Regions from separate parts of the Streptomyces sp. AB3(2024) genome, predicted to be linked through region 2. Evidence: riboswitches for the same ligand, from Rfam matches in the RefSeq annotation. Region 2 holds a riboswitch; each other region holds the start of a gene.
The links. Region 2 has a riboswitch for thiamine pyrophosphate ahead of ACEPPI_RS04345 (thiamine ABC transporter substrate binding subunit). Riboswitches for the same ligand answer to the same signal wherever they lie in the genome.

Region 1: another riboswitch for thiamine pyrophosphate. It lies ahead of thiC (phosphomethylpyrimidine synthase ThiC); the one in region 2 lies ahead of ACEPPI_RS04345 (thiamine ABC transporter substrate binding subunit).
Region 3: another riboswitch for thiamine pyrophosphate. It lies ahead of thiO (glycine oxidase ThiO); the one in region 2 lies ahead of ACEPPI_RS04345 (thiamine ABC transporter substrate binding subunit).

What each region holds. Positions count from the first base shown of each region.
Region 1 covers NZ_JBGWAB010000001.1:17,279-22,660, forward strand. The annotation lists gene thiC (phosphomethylpyrimidine synthase ThiC) at 1-1,689, opposite strand, end outside; TPP riboswitch at 1,684-1,828, opposite strand; gene ACEPPI_RS00070 (YibE/F family protein) at 1,901-3,301, shown strand; gene ACEPPI_RS00075 (SsgA family sporulation/cell division regulator) at 3,314-3,763, opposite strand; gene ACEPPI_RS00080 (IclR family transcriptional regulator) at 3,860-4,597, opposite strand; gene ACEPPI_RS00085 (DUF5326 family protein) at 4,890-5,108, opposite strand; gene ACEPPI_RS00090 (cupin domain-containing protein) at 5,302-5,382, opposite strand, start outside.
Region 2 covers NZ_JBGWAB010000006.1:92,066-97,447, forward strand. The annotation lists gene ACEPPI_RS04340 (ABC transporter permease) at 1-1,117, opposite strand, end outside; gene ACEPPI_RS04345 (thiamine ABC transporter substrate binding subunit) at 1,174-2,274, opposite strand; TPP riboswitch at 2,360-2,469, opposite strand; gene rlmN (23S rRNA (adenine(2503)-C(2))-methyltransferase RlmN) at 2,528-3,640, opposite strand; gene ACEPPI_RS04355 (phosphatidate cytidylyltransferase) at 3,734-4,810, opposite strand; gene frr (ribosome recycling factor) at 4,810-5,367, opposite strand.
Region 3 covers NZ_JBGWAB010000138.1:2,355-7,736, forward strand. The annotation lists gene ACEPPI_RS34245 (thiazole synthase) at 67-861, opposite strand; gene thiS (sulfur carrier protein ThiS) at 867-1,067, opposite strand; gene thiO (glycine oxidase ThiO) at 1,064-2,260, opposite strand; TPP riboswitch at 2,258-2,370, opposite strand; gene ACEPPI_RS34260 (NAD(P)/FAD-dependent oxidoreductase) at 2,483-3,715, shown strand; gene ACEPPI_RS34265 (Rv2175c family DNA-binding protein) at 3,944-4,309, shown strand; gene thiE (thiamine phosphate synthase) at 4,436-5,074, shown strand; gene metF (methylenetetrahydrofolate reductase [NAD(P)H]) at 5,143-5,382, shown strand, end outside.

The DNA of each region.
Region 1 (5,382 bases), on a different contig from region 2:
ACCGAACTGCTCAGTGATGCTTCTGCTGATCTTCATCGAGCAGAACTTCGGACCGCACATCGAGCAGAAGTGCGCGGTCTTCGCGGGCTCGGCCGGAAGGGTCTCGTCGTGGAACTCGCGGGCCGTGTCCGGGTCGAGGGCCAGGTTGAACTGGTCCTCCCAGCGGAACTCGAACCGCGCGTCCGACAGGGCGTCGTCCCATTCCTGGGCGCCCGGGTGGCCCTTGGCCAGGTCAGCGGCGTGAGCGGCGATCTTGTAGGTGATCACGCCGGTCTTCACGTCGTCCCGGTTCGGCAGGCCCAGGTGCTCCTTGGGCGTGACGTAGCAGAGCATCGCGGTGCCCCACCAGGCGATCATCGCGGCGCCGATGCCCGAGGTGATGTGGTCGTAGGCGGGCGCGACGTCCGTGGTCAGCGGGCCGAGCGTGTAGAACGGCGCCTCCTCGCAGATCTCCTGCTGGAGGTCGATGTTCTCCTTGATCTTGTGCATCGGGACGTGGCCCGGGCCCTCGATCATGGTCTGCACGTTGTGCCGCTTGGCGATCGTGTTCAGCTCGCCCAGCGTCTTCAGCTCTGCGAACTGCGCCGCGTCGTTGGCGTCCGCGATCGAGCCGGGGCGCAGACCGTCGCCCAGCGAGTACGTGACGTCGTACGCCGCGAGGATCTCGCAGAGCTCCTCGAAGTTCGTGTAGAGGAAGTTCTCCTTGTGGTGCGCCAGGCACCACGCGGCCATGATCGAGCCACCGCGCGAGACGATGCCGGTCTTGCGACGGGCGGTCAGCGGCACGTAGGGCAGCAGCACGCCGGCGTGGACCGTCATGTAGTCGACGCCCTGCTCGGCCTGCTCGATGACCGTGTCCTTGTAGATCTCCCAGGTCAGGTCCTCGGCACGGCCGTCGACCTTCTCCAGCGCCTGGTAGAGCGGCACGGTCCCGATCGGGACGGGGGAGTTGCGCAGGACCCACTCGCGCGTGGTGTGGATGTTGCGGCCGGTCGAGAGGTCCATGACCGTGTCGGCGCCCCACTTGGTCGCCCAGGTCATCTTGTCGACCTCCTCCTCGATGGAGGAGGTGACCGCGGAGTTGCCGATGTTGGCGTTGACCTTCACCAGGAACCGCTTGCCGATGATCATCGGCTCGATCTCCGGGTGGTTCACGTTGGCCGGAAGCACCGCACGACCTGCGGCGATCTCTTCGCGGACGACCTCGGGGGAGACGTTCTCGCGGATCGCGACGTACTCCATCTCCGGGGTGATCTCGCCCCGGCGGGCGTACGCGAGCTGGGTGACGGCGGCGCCGCCACGGCCGCGGCGGGGCTGGCGGGGACGGCCCGGGAAGACGGCGTCGAGGTTCTTGAGTCCGCCGCGCGGCGAGGTGTGCTTGATGCCGTCGTCCTCGGGGCGCACGGGACGTCCCGCGTACTCCTCGGTGTCGCCGCGGCCGATGATCCAGTTCTCACGCAGGGGCGGGAGGCCCCGGCGCACGTCGGTCTCGATCTGCGGGTCGGTGTACGGCCCGGACGTGTCGTAGAGCGTGACGTCCTTGCCGTTGGTGAGGTGGACCTGGCGGACCGGCACCCGGATGTCCGGGCGGGAGCCCGCCAGGTATCCCTTGTGCCAGCCGGGCTGGCGCTCGGTCTGGCCGTCGGCGTCCTGGCTGACGGCAGGCGTGCGTGCGTCCTGAATGGTCATGAGACCTGATCTCCCTACGCCGGCATTACCCGGTAACAGGTTCGGCGGTCGACGCAGCCTCTTCCCGTACGCATTCTCATGCGCGTACGGTGATCAGCGCCCTCTCAGCCCGGTGCTCCGAGCTCCCGCGTTGTGCAAAGTAGCCCCCACGCTAGCGTCATCTGTGGCGTGCTGAACAGTGGGCCCCCTCATCTCTTGCGATGATCTGCCGGTGACGTCCTCGCCGCAGCCCCCCACCACGCCCACGGACCCCCACGGCCACACCGGTCACGAACATGCCTCCCACGGACATGCGACCGGCGCCTCCCACGGCGGCCACGGCCACGGTCACAGCCATGGCCACGGGCCGGCGGCTCCGGTTTCCAAGCACCTGCGCAAGGTGATCGCCGCCGTGCTGATCCCCTTCGCCGCAACCGTCTTCGTCGGCATGGCCGTGCTCTGGCCGGGCGGGGCCCCCGCCCACCAGCGCACCGGAGTGGGCTTCGACCGCCAGACCCAACAGGGCACGGTCGTCGCCTTGGCAAAGGTCGACTGCAAATCAGTGAACGCCTCCCAGGTGCCGCCCACCGGCGACACCTCCACCCCGGAGGGCCGCGAGGCGCAGGCCGCGCAGACCGGGGAGTGCAAGAAGGCGACGGTCGAGGTCGCCGACGGACCGGACAAGGGCCGGGCGTTCTTCGAGATCGTCCAGCCGGGCGCCCCGCGGCAGTTGGCGAAGGGCCAGGAGGTGGTGGTCGCGTACGCCCCGGACGCGCCGCGGGACCTCCAGTACTCCGTCGTCGACGTGAACCGCAAGCTGCCCCTGGCCCTGCTGGCCGGGATCTTCGCGCTCGCGGTCGTGGTGGTCGGGCGGATGCGCGGGGTGTTCGCGCTCGTCGCCCTGGTGGTGAGCTTCGCGATCCTGACGCTGTTCATCCTGCCGGCGATCCTCCAGGGCTCGAACCCCCTGCTCGTCGCCGTCATCGGAGCCAGCGCGATCATGCTGATCGCCCTCTACATGTGCCACGGCCTGACGGCCAGGACCTCGGTCGCCGTCCTCGGCACCCTCGCCTCGCTGCTGCTGATCGGGCTGCTGGGCTCGCTCTTCATCGACTGGGCCTTCCTGAGCGGCAACACGGACGACAACACCGGGCTGATCCACGGCCTCTACCCGCACATCGACATGAGTGGTTTGCTGCTCGCGGGTGTGATCATCGGCTCGCTCGGCGTCCTCGACGACGTGACCGTGACGCAGACCTCGGCGGTCTGGGAACTCCACCAGGCCGACCCGGGAATGGGCCCGCGCGGCCTGTACCGGGCGGCCATCCGGATCGGCCGCGACCACATCGCCTCGGTCGTCAACACCCTGGTGCTGGCCTACGCGGGCGCCGCACTGCCCCTGCTACTGCTGTTCTCGATCGCGAACAGCAGCATGGGGTCGGTGGCCAACAGCGAGCTGGTCGCGGAGGAGATCATCCGCACCCTCGTGGGCTCCATCGGGCTCGTGGCCTCCGTCCCCGTCACCACCGCGCTCGCCGCCCTGGTGGTTTCCGCCGACCGGACGGGCTCGCCGGCCGCCGCGGTGGTCCCGCAGCCCACCCGCGGCGGCCGGGGGCGTCGGCGCAAGCGCTGAGGGAACGCCGGGTCAGCCCGCGTTCTGCTCGTTCTGGCGCGCCTCGGCGAGGATCTTGCCGAGCTCCTCGTCGAGGCTCTCCTCGAAGTCACCGAGGTTGCGCTCCTGACCGAGCGGAACCAGCCGGTCCGTGCGGTCGAGGAAAGCGACGAGCGGCGCCGCACTCGCGCGGAACAGGGCCCGGTCACAGCCCACCTGGAGGCGGATGTGGACGTCGGACAGCTCCTCCGGGTGGGTGGGGGCGATGTGCACATCGCCGTCACCGCACGGCTTGTTGATGCCGTCGAGAAGCAGTTCCCGGCCGAACGCCCAGGTCACGGGGGCGTCTCCGGGAAGGTGGAAGGTCAGGCGCACCGCGTAGGGGTCGCGAGCCTCGTATCCGAGTTCCACCGGGATCCGGAACGCGAGCTCCTCGGAAACGAGGAAGCTCATCATGACCTCTGCCTGTACCGACTCTCGCATTGCCTACCCCGCTGTAGTGGAAGTGGCCAGGAATGTCCCCCAGGGCCCTCTTGACAAGAGTGGTGTAAGCGATTGCAGATCACAAGGAGTGAGTTTTCAGATACTGATAGAGAACGAGAGGGTGCTCAACAGCGCGCCTACTTCACTCCGTAGTCGATCGACCGCATAGAGCAACCGGTCCTGCTGGTGCAGGGGGAGAGAAATCGCCATGGTCGCGGCGGTGTCGCCGGCGGTGATCGGAATGGCCGCGCACACCGTGTCCAGGGAGTACTCCTGCCGCTCGGTCACGGGCTGCATCCGCTCCAGGGAGCCGATCCGTTCCTCCAGAGCGCTCATGTCCCGCACCGTGTAGGGCGTGATGCTCTCGACCGGATGACGGTCGTAGTACTCCCTGCGCGTCTTCTCGTCGAGTTGGCCGAGCAGGCACTGCCCGATGGCGTGCGCGTGGCCGGTCTCACGGAAGTCCGCCCACTCTTCGCAGGCCGGGCGGGCGGGGGTGTCCGATACGCCCACGACTTCGATCTCACCCTCGCGGTAGACCGCGAAGTAGACGGGGGCCCCGACCACGTCGCGGAAGTGCGAGAGCGAGTCGAGGATCATGCTGCGACGTTTCTGCTGAAGTCCACCGCCCGCCAGCCTGCCGGCCGCGGCGCCGAGGACGAACACACCGCCCTCCCGCCGCAGATAGCCCTCGTGGGTGAGGGTGCGCAACAGGTGGTACGCCGTGGGGAGCGGCAGCCCGGCTTCCCGCGCCAGTTGCTTCGCCGGGGCTCCCTCGCGATGGGATCCCGCCGCTTCCAGCAGCCTCAGCGCCCGCTGCACCGAACCGATCAGGGTCGGCACACCGACGTTGTGAACCGAAGCCAAAGCTCACCCCCCAGGCGTGGCGGCGGACCTCGGGGGAGCCCGCCCTGCGGGGGTCGCCCCCGCGTGCACCGTGGCTCCTGGGGTTGTCGCCGGCGGCCGCTCGACGTGACCGCCTCTTCGGAGCAGGGGTACGGGCTGCCCGTGCCCAGGAAACAGCACGGATTGTCACTCTAACCACCGGTTACCGGCGAGTGGGCGGTTTGCCCGGTACCGTTCCCCCGCCTGGGTCAATCGTGGTACCGCTCCCGGGTGGTGCGTCCTACCAGTCGCCCGCGGAGGACTTCGAACCGCTGCCCGTGAACTTCTTGACCACGAAGATCAGGCCACCGACGAGGGCCGCGAAGAGCAGCGCCTTGAAGACGAAGGAGATCAGCGTGCCGATGATGGTGGTGATCACCCCGCCGAAGACGAAGATCGCCAGCAGCGGTACCGCGACCCACTTGACCCACCAGGGCATGCCCGCGAATGCCGCTCGGATGCCGTCCATGTCCCTACCTCTTCCTCGTCCGTGACTTCCTGCTCCGATGCTAGGAGCGCACGGTGCGGCGTGGGGGCCCGCGAGCCCTCGGAACCCCCTGATCCGCCCCCTAGGGGGACCGGGCCCGCGACCCTCAGCCGCCGGTCCGGTCAGCCCGCCGGTCCGGGCCCCTGAGCCCGCCGGGCCGGCCCCGTCAGCCCTCCGGCGGGGAGAAGACCACCATCACCTTCAACGGCTCGGTGATGTGGTGGAACTTGTGCGGAACCCCGGCCGG
Region 2 (5,382 bases):
GCAGCGCGTCGAACCCCCGCACGAACCGGCCGCCGCGACGGGTCAGCGCCGCGGCCGCGAGCCCTCCGACGAGCAGGGCGATGGCGGTGGCGGCCAGCGCGTACTGCAGGGAGTTCCAGATGGCCTCCAGCGGCGGCACCAGAAACGTTCCGCCACCGGAGCCCGCGTCCTGCAGCGCCCGGTAGAAGCCCAGCCCGTACCCGCCGGGCGCGTCGAAGGACCGCTCCACCAGCACGGCCAGCGGGGCCACGATCAGCAGCGCCACGGTCAGCAGAACCCCGCCGAGGAGGCTCCGCTGGGCCCAGCCGCGCGGGCGGTGCGCCGTGTGCGCCGGGTCCACGAGCCGCAACGCGGTCTCGCGCCGGCGCACGGTCCGGGCGTGCACGGCGAGGATCAGGCCGACGGCGGCGAACTGGACCACCGTCAGCACCGCGGCCGTCGGCAGGTCCAGGAGCTGCGCGGTCTGCCGGTAGACCTCCACCTCCAGCGTGGAGTACGCGGGCCCGCCCAGGATCTGCACGACACCGAAGGAGGTGAAGGTGAACAGGAACACCATCAGCGAGGCCGCGGCCACCGCCGGGCCCAGCGCGGGCAGCGTCACCCGTCGCCAGGCGGCGAACCGCCCGGCGCCCAGGACCCGGGCGGCCTCCTCCTGGCGCGGGTCCAGCTGGGCCCACAGCCCGCCGACCGTCCGGACGACGACGGCGTAGTTGAAGAAGATGTGGGCGAGCAGGATCGCCCAGACGGTGGTGTCCAGCCGGACGCCCCACAGTTCGTCGAGCATCCCGCCCCGCCCGACCAGGGCCAGGAAGGCCGATCCCACCACCACGGTCGGCAGCACGAAGGGCACGGTGACCAGGGCCCGCAACGATTGTTTGCCGGGGAAGTCGAAGCGAGCGAAGACGTACGCGCCGGGAAGGGCGATCAGCAGGGTGAGGACGGTGGAGGCGAACGCCTGCCACGTGGTGAACCACAGGACGCCCGCGATGTCGGGCCTCGCCAGGACCTCGCCGACGCGCCCGAACTGCCAGCCCTCGTCCGTCTTGAGCCCGCGCCCCACGATCGCGGCGACGGGATAGGCGAAGAACAGCCCGAAGAAGGCGAGCGGCACCGTCATCAGGGCGAACCTGACGGCGGTGGCGCGCCCGCCTGTCTTCGGGGAGCCGTCCCGCACTACTTCACGACGAGCGAGGACCATGCCTTGACCCACTGGTCACGGTTCTTGGCGATGGCGTCGGGGGCGACCGTTTCCGGCTTCTCGACGACCACGCCGTGCTTCGTGAAGACCTCCGGCAGCTTCGCGTCCTTGACCACCGGGTTCACGAACATCTGGAGTGGCATGTCCTCCTGGAACTTCTTGCTCACCAGGAAGTCGATGAGCGCCTTGCCGCCCTCCTCGTTCTTCGCGCCCTTGAGCAGGCCCGCGAACTCGACCTGGCGGAAGCAGGTGCCGGTGGCCACGCCCGTGGGGGCCTCGGCCGGCTGCGGCTCGCCGTAGAGGACCTCGACCGGCGGGCTGGAGGCGTAGGAGACGACCAGCGGACGGTCGCCCTTGGCCTTCTTGCCGCCCGCGGAGCCGGAGAAGCGCTCGTTGTAGGCCTGCTCCCAGCCGTCGACGACCTCGACGCCATTGGCCTTGAGCTTGCTCCAGTAGTCCTTCCAGCTGTCCTCGCCGTACTTGCCGACGGAGGCGAGCAGGAAGCCGAGGCCGGGCGAGGAGGTCGCGGCGTTCTCGGTGACCAGCAGGTTCTTGTACTCCGGCTTGATCAGGTCGTCCAGCGTCTGCGGCGGGGCGATCTTCTTGTCGGCGAAGTAGGCCTTGTCGTAGTTGACGCAGATGTCGCCGGAGTCGACCGGGGTGACACGGTGCTGCTGGTCGAGCACGAACTCCGGCTTGACCTGGTCCAGACCCTTGGCCTGGTACGGGGTGAAGATCCCGTTGTCGAGGGCGCGCGAGAGGAGCGTGTTGTCGACGCCGAAGAAGACGTCGCCGCGCGGGGAGCCCTTGGTGAGGATCTCCTGGTTCAGGGCGGCGCCGGCGTCGCCGGACTTCAGGACCTTGACGGTGTAGCCGCTCTGCTGCTCGAACTCCTTGAGGACCGTGTCGGTCACGTTGAAGGAGTCGTGGGAGACCAGCGTGATCGTCTTGGACTTCGGGGCGTCGCTCGCGCCCGCCGGCTTGTCCTTGGCGTCGCCGCCGCCACAGGCGCTGAGCGTGCCGACGCCCAGCGCGGCCACGAGCGCTGCGCCCGCGATCTTCTTGGTGGTGCTCACTGGTGAATTCCTCCTGGGATGTCCAGGAGAAGACGCGGCCCTGCCCGGCGCTCTGTGGGAGCGGACGCCGGGCAGGGCGCAACAGCTTGAGTGATGACCGAACTTCCTACCCCGAATGACCGGGGCGAGGTTCAGAGGGTCTGCGGATGACGGTTACCGCACTCTCAGCGCTGTGGCGCTCCCCTGTCGGAATGATGAAGTTGTCCGGCCACAGGGTACCCCGTGGCCGGTTACGGGCGTCCGCGGCCGGAATCTAGCGCTCGGAGGCGGCCAGCTGGCCGCACGCGCCGTCGATCTCCTGGCCACGGGTGTCGCGTACGGTCACGGGCACGCCGTGCCGGGCGATGGCCTCGACGAAGGCCTTCTCGTCCTCGGGACGCGAGGCGGTCCACTTCGAGCCCGGGGTCGGGTTCAGCGGGATCAGGTTGACGTGCACGCGCTTGCCCTTGAGCAGGCGGCCGAGGAGGTCACCGCGCCAGGCCTGGTCGTTGATGTCACGGATCAGCGCGTACTCGATGGAAATGCGCCGGCCGGACTTCTCGGCGTACTCCCAGGCCGCGTCGAGGACCTCGCGGACGTTCCAGCGGGTGTTCACCGGGACCAGGGTGTCGCGCAGCTCGTCGTCCGGCGCGTGCAGCGAGACCGCGAGGCGGCACTTGAAGCCCTCGTCGGCGAAGCGCAGCATGGCCGGGACCAGGCCGACGGTGGAGACGGTGATGCCGCGCTGCGACAGGCCCAGGCCGTCGGGCTCCGGGTCGGTGAGACGGCGGATGGCGCCGACGACCCGCTTGTAGTTGGCCAGCGGCTCGCCCATGCCCATGAAGACGATGTTGGAGAGCCGGGCCGGGCCGCCGGGGACCTCGCCGTCGCGCAGCGCGCGCATGCCGTCGACGATCTGGTGCACGATCTCGGCCGTGGACAGGTTGCGGTCCAGGCCCGCCTGGCCGGTGGCGCAGAACGGGCAGTTCATGCCGCAGCCGGCCTGCGAGGAGATGCACATGGTGACCCGGTCGGGGTAGCGCATCAGCACGGACTCGACGAGCGTGCCGTCGTGCAGCTTCCACAGGGTCTTGCGGGTGGTGTCGTCGTCGCAGCTGATGTGCCGGACGACGTTCATCAGCTGCGGCAGCAGCTCCTGCTGGAGCTTCTCGCGCGACGCGGCGGGGATGTCGGTCCACTCGGCCGGGTCGTGCGCGTAGCGGGCGAAGTAGTGCTGGGAGAGCTGCTTGGCCCGGAACGGCTTCTCACCGATCGCGGCCACGGCCTCCCGGCGCTCGGCCGGGGTCAGGTCGGCGAGGTGCCGGGGCGGCTTCTTGGCCCCACGAGGGGCGACGAAGGTGAGCTCTCCCGGAACGGGGCGGGCCATGGCGGGTACTCCTTGTAAGACGAAAGGCGCGCCGCAGAAGCAGCGCGCCTTCCAAGAGTAACCGCCCGGCGTATCGCCCGGCTTTTCCGCAGGTCAGCCCGTACCCACGAAGGCCGCCAGCAGCAGCCAGACCACCGGAGCGGTCGGCAGCAGCGAGTCGAGCCGGTCCATGATGCCGCCGTGGCCCGGGAGCAGGGTGCCCATGTCCTTGATGCCCAGGTCGCGCTTGATCATCGACTCGCCCAGGTCACCCAGGGTGGCGCTGACCGCGACCGCCAGGCCCAGTACCAGACCCTGCCACCAGGAGCCCCCGTCGATCAGGAACTCCATGCACAGCGCGCCGGCCGCCATCGCGAAGGCCACCGCCCCGAAGAGTCCCTCGCGGGTCTTGCCTGGGCTGATGCGCGGGGCGAGCTTGGTCTTGCCGAAGCGCCAGCCGACCGCGTAGGCCCCCGTGTCGCTGACCACCGTCAGGACCAGGAAGGTCACCACCCGCTGGGGGCCGTCGTCGGCGGTGAGCAGCATCGCGACGAACGTGGCCAGGAAGGGCACGTAGAACGCTGCGAAGACGCCCGCCGTGACGTCCTTGAGGTAGTCCTCGGGCGCTTCGGTCATCCGCCAGACGAGCACGGCCAGCGCCGTGAGCGCCATGGCCACCCAGGCGCCCTCGGCCCCCCGGACGTATCCGGCGATCACCATGGCCGCGCCGCCGACCGCGAGCGGGACGAGCGGGGCCTTGATGCCCTTCTTCTCCTGGAGCCGGGAGGTGAGCTCCCACAGGCCGACGACGACGGCGACGACGATCACACCGACGAAGACGGCCTTGACGATGAACAGCGAAGCGAAGATCACCGCGCCGAGGCCGACGCCGACCCCTATGGCGGCACGCAGATCCCGCCCCGCGCGCTTCTTCTGCGGCGGCGGGGAGGCGTCCTGCGGTACCTGCGAAGGCGGAGGCGGGGGGCTGGGCATGGGCTCCTGCGGCGGCGTCTCGGCGCGGAACGGGGGGCCGCCGAAGGCGGCGGCCCCCCGATCGCGTGCTTCCCGGTCGTCGAAATCACGGCCGGCGGCATCGGGCACGATGGACATGGGCCGAGTCTGCGGGCCCACCAGCGCATCGTATGCGGGACCCGCCGCCACCGGCTCGGCGGCCCAGGGAGAGTCGTTCATCAGACCTCGAGCAGCTCGGATTCCTTGTGCTTGAGCAGCTCGTCCACCTGCGCGACGTACTTCGCGGTGGTGTCGTCGAGCTCCTTCTCCGCGCGGCGCACCTCGTCCTCGCCGGCTTCCTTGTCCTTGACGAGCTTGTCGAGGGCGTCCTTGGCCTTGCGGCGCACGGAACGGATGGAGACCTTGGAGTCCTCGGCCTTGGTGCGCGCGACCTTGATGTACTCCTTGCGGCGCTCACCGGTGAGCTCCGGGAAGGTCACCCGGATGATGCGGCCGTCGTTGCTCGGGTTGACACCGAGGTCGGAGTCGCGGATCGCCTGCTCGATGTTGCGCAGCGCGGACGCGTCGAACGGCGTCACGATCGCCATGCGCGGCTCGGGAACCGCGAAGGAGGCGAGCTGGTTGATGGGCGTGATGGCACCGTAGTAGTCCGCCACGATCTTGTTGAACATCGCCGGGTGCGCACGGCCCGTGCGAATCGCGGCGAAGTCTTCCTTGGCGACGACGACGGCCTTCTCCATCTTCTCCTCGGCCTCGAGGAGGATTTCTTCGATCACCACGTGCTCCTGCAT
Region 3 (5,382 bases), on a different contig from region 2:
GGTGGGCAGCCGCCGCCCGGGCACGGCGGGCCGAGGGGGAGATGGCCCGCCCACCCCCGCACCCCCTCAGAACGCCGGTCGCTCCGGGTCGAGGGCGGCGCGGCCCTCGACGGGCGAGGACGCTTCGGCGAAGCGGCGCTGGGGGATGCGGCCGGCGCGGAAGGCGAGGCGTCCCGCCGTGACGGCGTCCCGCATGGCGGCCGCCATCAGGACGGGCGCCTGCGCGCGGGTGACCGCGGAGGCCAGCATCACCGCCGCGCAGCCGAGCTCCATCGCCAGGGCGGCGTCGGAGGCCGTGCCGGCCCCGGCGTCCAGGATCACCGGCACCCCGGCCCGCTCCGTGATCAGCTCGAAGTTGTGCGGGTTGCGGATGCCGAGCCCCGAACCGATGGGGGAGCCCAGCGGCATGATCGCCGCGCAGCCCACGTCCTCCAGCTTCCGCGCGAGGACGGGGTCGTCGTTGGTGTACGGCAGGACGGTGAAGCCCTCGTCGACCAGGACCTCGGCGGCGTCCAGCAGCTCGACGCCGTCGGGCAGGAGGGTGCGCTCGTCGGCGACGACCTCCAGCTTGATCCAGTCGGTGCCGAGGGCCTCCCGCGCCAGCCGGGCGGTGAGCACGGCCTCGCCCGCGGTGAAGCAGCCCGCCGTGTTCGGCAGGACCGCGATGCCGAGCCGGTCGAGGACGGACAGGACCGAGCCCTGCACCGTCGGGTCCAGGCGGCGCATGGCCACCGTGGTCAGCTCGGTGCCGGAGGCGACCAGGGAGCGTTCGAGGACGTCCAGGCTCGGGGCCCCGCCCGTCCCCATGATCAGGCGGGAGGAGAAGGTCCGTCCGCCGAGGGTGAAGAGGTCGTCGGCCATCGTGCTCAGCCCCCCTGCACGGCGGTGAGGACCTCGACCCGGTCGCCGTCGCCCACCGGGGTGTGCGGCCACTGGCCGCGCGGGACGACGGTCTCGTTGAGGGCGGCGGCGACGCCCTTGGGCGCCCGGGTCAGTGTGGCCACCACCGCGTCGAGGGTGGTGCCGACCGCGACCTCGCGCGGCTCGCCGTTGACGGAGATGGTCATGCGTAGGACTCCTGACGCGTGGTGGAGAAGCGGCGGGGGCTGAAGGGGCGGGCGACCTCCGGCACGGTGCCGGTGGCCAGGAGCTCCGCCATCACGTCGCCGGTGAGCGGGGTCAGCAGCACCCCGTTGCGGTAGTGCCCGGTGGCCAGGTGCAGTCCGGGCAGGTCGGTCGGGCCCAGCAGCGGCGCGTTGTCGGGGGAGCCGGGGCGCAGTCCGGCCCGGGTCTCGACCAGGGGGAGCTCGGTGATCCCGGGGACCAGCTCGTGGGCGTCGCGCAGCAGCTCGTACACCCCGCCCGCGGTGACGGTGGTGTCCCAGCCGAGTTCCTCGCTGGTGGCTCCGACGACCAGCTCGCCGTTCTCGCGGGGCACCAGGTAGACGTGGCTGCCGCGCACGACGGCCCGTACGGTCCGGGACAGGAACGGCGCGTACGCCGGCGGCACCGACAGCCGCAGCACTTGGCCCTTCACCGGCCGCACCGGCACCGCCACCTCCGGCGGCACCCCCTCCAGCCGCCCGCTCAGGGAGCCCGCCGCGAGCACGACCTGGTCGGCGCGCAGCTCCGTGCCGTCCTCCAGTACGGCGCCCAGCGCCCGGTCGGCCCCGGTCAGCAGCCGGGTGGCGGCCTTCCGGTGGACGCCGACCCCGGCGCGCTCGCAGGCGGCCAGCAGCGCGGCCGCGAGCCGCCGCGGGTCCACCTGGTGGTCCCCGTCGACGCGCAGCCCCCCGCGTACCCCCGGGGCCAGCATCGGCTCCAGGCGGCGGCACTCGCGGCCGGTGAGCCACTGCGACTCCAGGCCGCAGCGACGCTGCAGGGCGTGGAGTTCCCGCAGGTGGAGGCGGTCGTCGGCGTCGAGGGCGACGGCGAGCGTGCCGCAGGCCCGGTAGCCGATGTCCAGGCCGCCGCTGGCTTCGGCCAGCTCGGCGGCGAACTGCGGGTAGCGGGCTGCGGAGGCCACGTTGAGCCCGAGCAGGGTCTCCTCGCCGTAGTGCAGTTCGGTGACGGCGGCGAGCATGCCCGCCGCGACCCGGGCGGCGCCCCCGCCGGGGTCGGGGTCGGCCAGTACGGTGCGCAGTCCGCGCCGGGCCGTCCGCCAGGCGGTGACCAGGCCGATGATCCCGCCCCCGATGACGAGGACGTCGGATCCGGTGGATCCCGCGGTTCCGGCGGATCCCTTCCGAGATGAGTGCATGGGCGTCCAGCCCCTCCCTTCGCCGGCATGACCCGGATCAGGTTCGTACGGTCGGAGGCCGGCCAGCCTCCCTCTCAGCCCGGTGCGCCCGGACTCCCGCGATAGGTACGGTGGCCAGCGTAACCCCGGCGGGGGTGGCGGGTAAGGCTGCCTCCCCGGCGCCCGCCCGTACTTCCCCGCCCCCTGTTCCTGACGGGCCGTCAGTTCACTAGGCTGGGGCGGGTGAGCGAGCAGACGCAACAGACGAAGCCCGGTGTCGTGATCGTCGGCGCCGGAATGGCCGGCGTGCAGACCGCCGTGGCCCTGCGCGAACAGGGCTTCACCGGCCCCGTGACCCTCCTGGGCGCCGAACCCCACCAGCCCTACGACCGGCCCCCGCTGTCCAAGGCGGTGCTGCTCGGCAAGGCCGAGGAGGCCGCCTTCGACGTGGCCTTCGACGTGGACTTCGAGGAACTCCGCATCGACCTGCGCCTGGGCACCGAGGTCACCGGCGTACGGCCCGCGGCGCACGAGCTCGACACCCCGGCCGGGCCCGTCCCCTACGAGGTCCTGGTCCTGGCCACCGGAGCCGAACCGCTGACCCTGCCCGGCTCCGGCGGCGTCCCGGGCGTGCACCTGCTGCGCACCCTCGACGACGCCGCCCGGCTGCGCCCCGTCCTGGCGGCGGCCCACGACCTCGTGGTGGTCGGGGCCGGCTGGATCGGCGCCGAGTTCGCCACCGCGGCCCGCGGGGCCGGCTGCGCCGTCACGGTGGTCGAGGCCGCGGACCGGGTGCTGGCCGGGGCCCTGCCCGCCGAGGTGGCCGCCCCGATGGCCCGGTGGTACGCCGAGGCCGGAGCCACCCTGATCACCGGCGCCGCCGTGGCCGGGATCGAGGAGGGGCTGGTCCGGCTCGCCGACGGCCGGGAGCTGGCGGCGGGGGCGGTGGTCGTCGGCATCGGCGCCCGGCCCGCCACGGGCTGGCTGGACGGCACCGGGATCGAGCGCGGCCCCGACGGCTCGGTCACCGCCGACGCCTACCTGCGCACCTCGGTGCCCGGGGTGTACGCGGTGGGCGACTGCTCCTCCTTCCCCTCCGCCCGCTACGGGGCCCGGCTGCTGGTCCACCACTGGGACAACGCCCTGCAGGGCCCCCGGGCGGTCGCGGCGAACATCGTCGCGGGGGAGCCCGTCCAGGCCTACGACCCCGTCCCTTACTTCTGGTCCGAGCAGTTCGGCCGCTTCGTGCAGTACGCGGGCCACCACGGCGGCGCCGACACCCTGCTCTGGCGGGGCGGCCCGGACGACGCCGCCTGGTCGGTGTGCTGGCTGCGGGAGGGCGCGCTGGTCGCCGTCCTGGCCGTGGGCCGCCCCCGCGACCTCGCGCAGGGCCGCAGGCTGATCGAATCGGCCGTCCCCGTCGACCCGGACAGGGTCGTCGACCCGGACGTCCCGCTGAAGTCCGCCACCGCCTGACGCGGGCCCCCGCAGGGCCCGGACGGCCTCGCCGGCACGTGTTCCCGGGCGCCTCCGCCGTCCCTCCACCGCCGCTCCGCCCGGTCCCGACCCGCCGCGCCGGACCTCTTGCGGACCTCCCTGCGGACCTCCTGCGGGCCCCGCGCGGAACCCGTGCCCGGCCCGCCCCGTCCCCGGACGGGGTGGCTCGGGTACCGGCTGTCGGCCCGAGATGGCAGGCTTGTCCCCGTGACCGAGATTGACGCAAAGATCGATGCCCTTGTCCCCGCCTGGCTGTACCTCCCCGACATCGCGGAGATGCTCGACATCGAAGTGACCCGGGTCCGCCAGCTGGTCAAGGAAGGTCAGCTGCTCGCCGTGCGCCGCGGCGAGAACCGTTCCCTCCAGGTGCCCGCCCCCTTCATCGACGGCGACAAGATCGTCAAGGGCCTGGTCGGCCTGCTGACCGTGCTGCGCGACGACGGCTTCTCCGACGAGGAGATCCTGGAGTGGATGTTCACCGCCGACCCCACCCTGCCGGGCACCCCCGCTCAGGCGCTGAGCGAGAATCGCGGCACGGAGGTGAAGCGACGCGCCCAGGCGCTCGCCCTCTGACCGGCTGATCCACAGGTGTGGGGGGGGGGCGGGGGGGGGGGTGGGGGGGTGGTGTGGGGGTGGGGGGGGGGGGCCCCCCCCCCCCCCCCCCCCCCCCCCCCCCCGCCACCACACGGGGGTACACCCATGCAGCAGCTGTCCGACGCCCGGCTCTACCTGTGCACGGACGCCCGCAAGCGGCAGGGCGACCTCCCCGAGTTCCTCGACGCGGCCCTGTCCGGCGGCGTCGACATCGTCCAGCTCCGCGACAAGGGCATGGAGGCGGGCGAGGAGCTCGAACACCTCCGGGTCTTCGCCGAAGCCGCCCGCCGTCACGGCAAGCTCCTCGCCGTCAACGACCGCGCCGACGTCGCCCACGCCATCGGCTCCGACGTCCTGCACCTCGGCCAGGGGGACATCCCCGTCCCCGCCGCCCGCGCCATCCTTGCCGACCGCGTCCTGATCGGCCGCTCCTGCCACGCCGAGTCCGAGGTCGACGCCGCCGTCGCCGAGCCCGGTGTGGACTACTTCTGCACCGGACCCTGCTGGCCCACCCCCACCAAGCCCGGCCGCCACGCCCCCGGCCTCGACCTCGTCCGGTACACGGCCTCCCTCGGCCAGGACCGCCCCTGGTTCGCCATCGGCGGCATCGACGCCGCCAACCTGGACGAGGTGCTGGACGCCGGAGCCACCCGCGTCGTGGTCGTCCGCGCCATCACCGAGGCGGCCGATCCCCACGCCGCCGCCCACGAACTCTCCAAGCGGATCCGCGCCCGACTGGTCTAGTGTCCAAAAACGTGTCCAATGGATGGACAGCGCTTCGGAGTCCGCGAGCGCGCGTCTAACCTGCCGGTATGGCCACTGGTACCGCTTCCACCTGGTCGGACCGTGCGCACACGGTCCGCGACCTCCTCGCGTCCGGGCGCTCGTACTCCTTCGAGTTCTGGGCCCCGAAGACCGAGAAGGGCGAGCGCAACCTCTGGAACGCCCTGCGCCGCATCGAGGCGGTCTCCCCGAGCTTCGTCTCGGTCACCTACGGAGCCGGCGGCTCCACCCGGGGCGGCACCGTCCGCGCCACCGAGCAGATCGCCGCC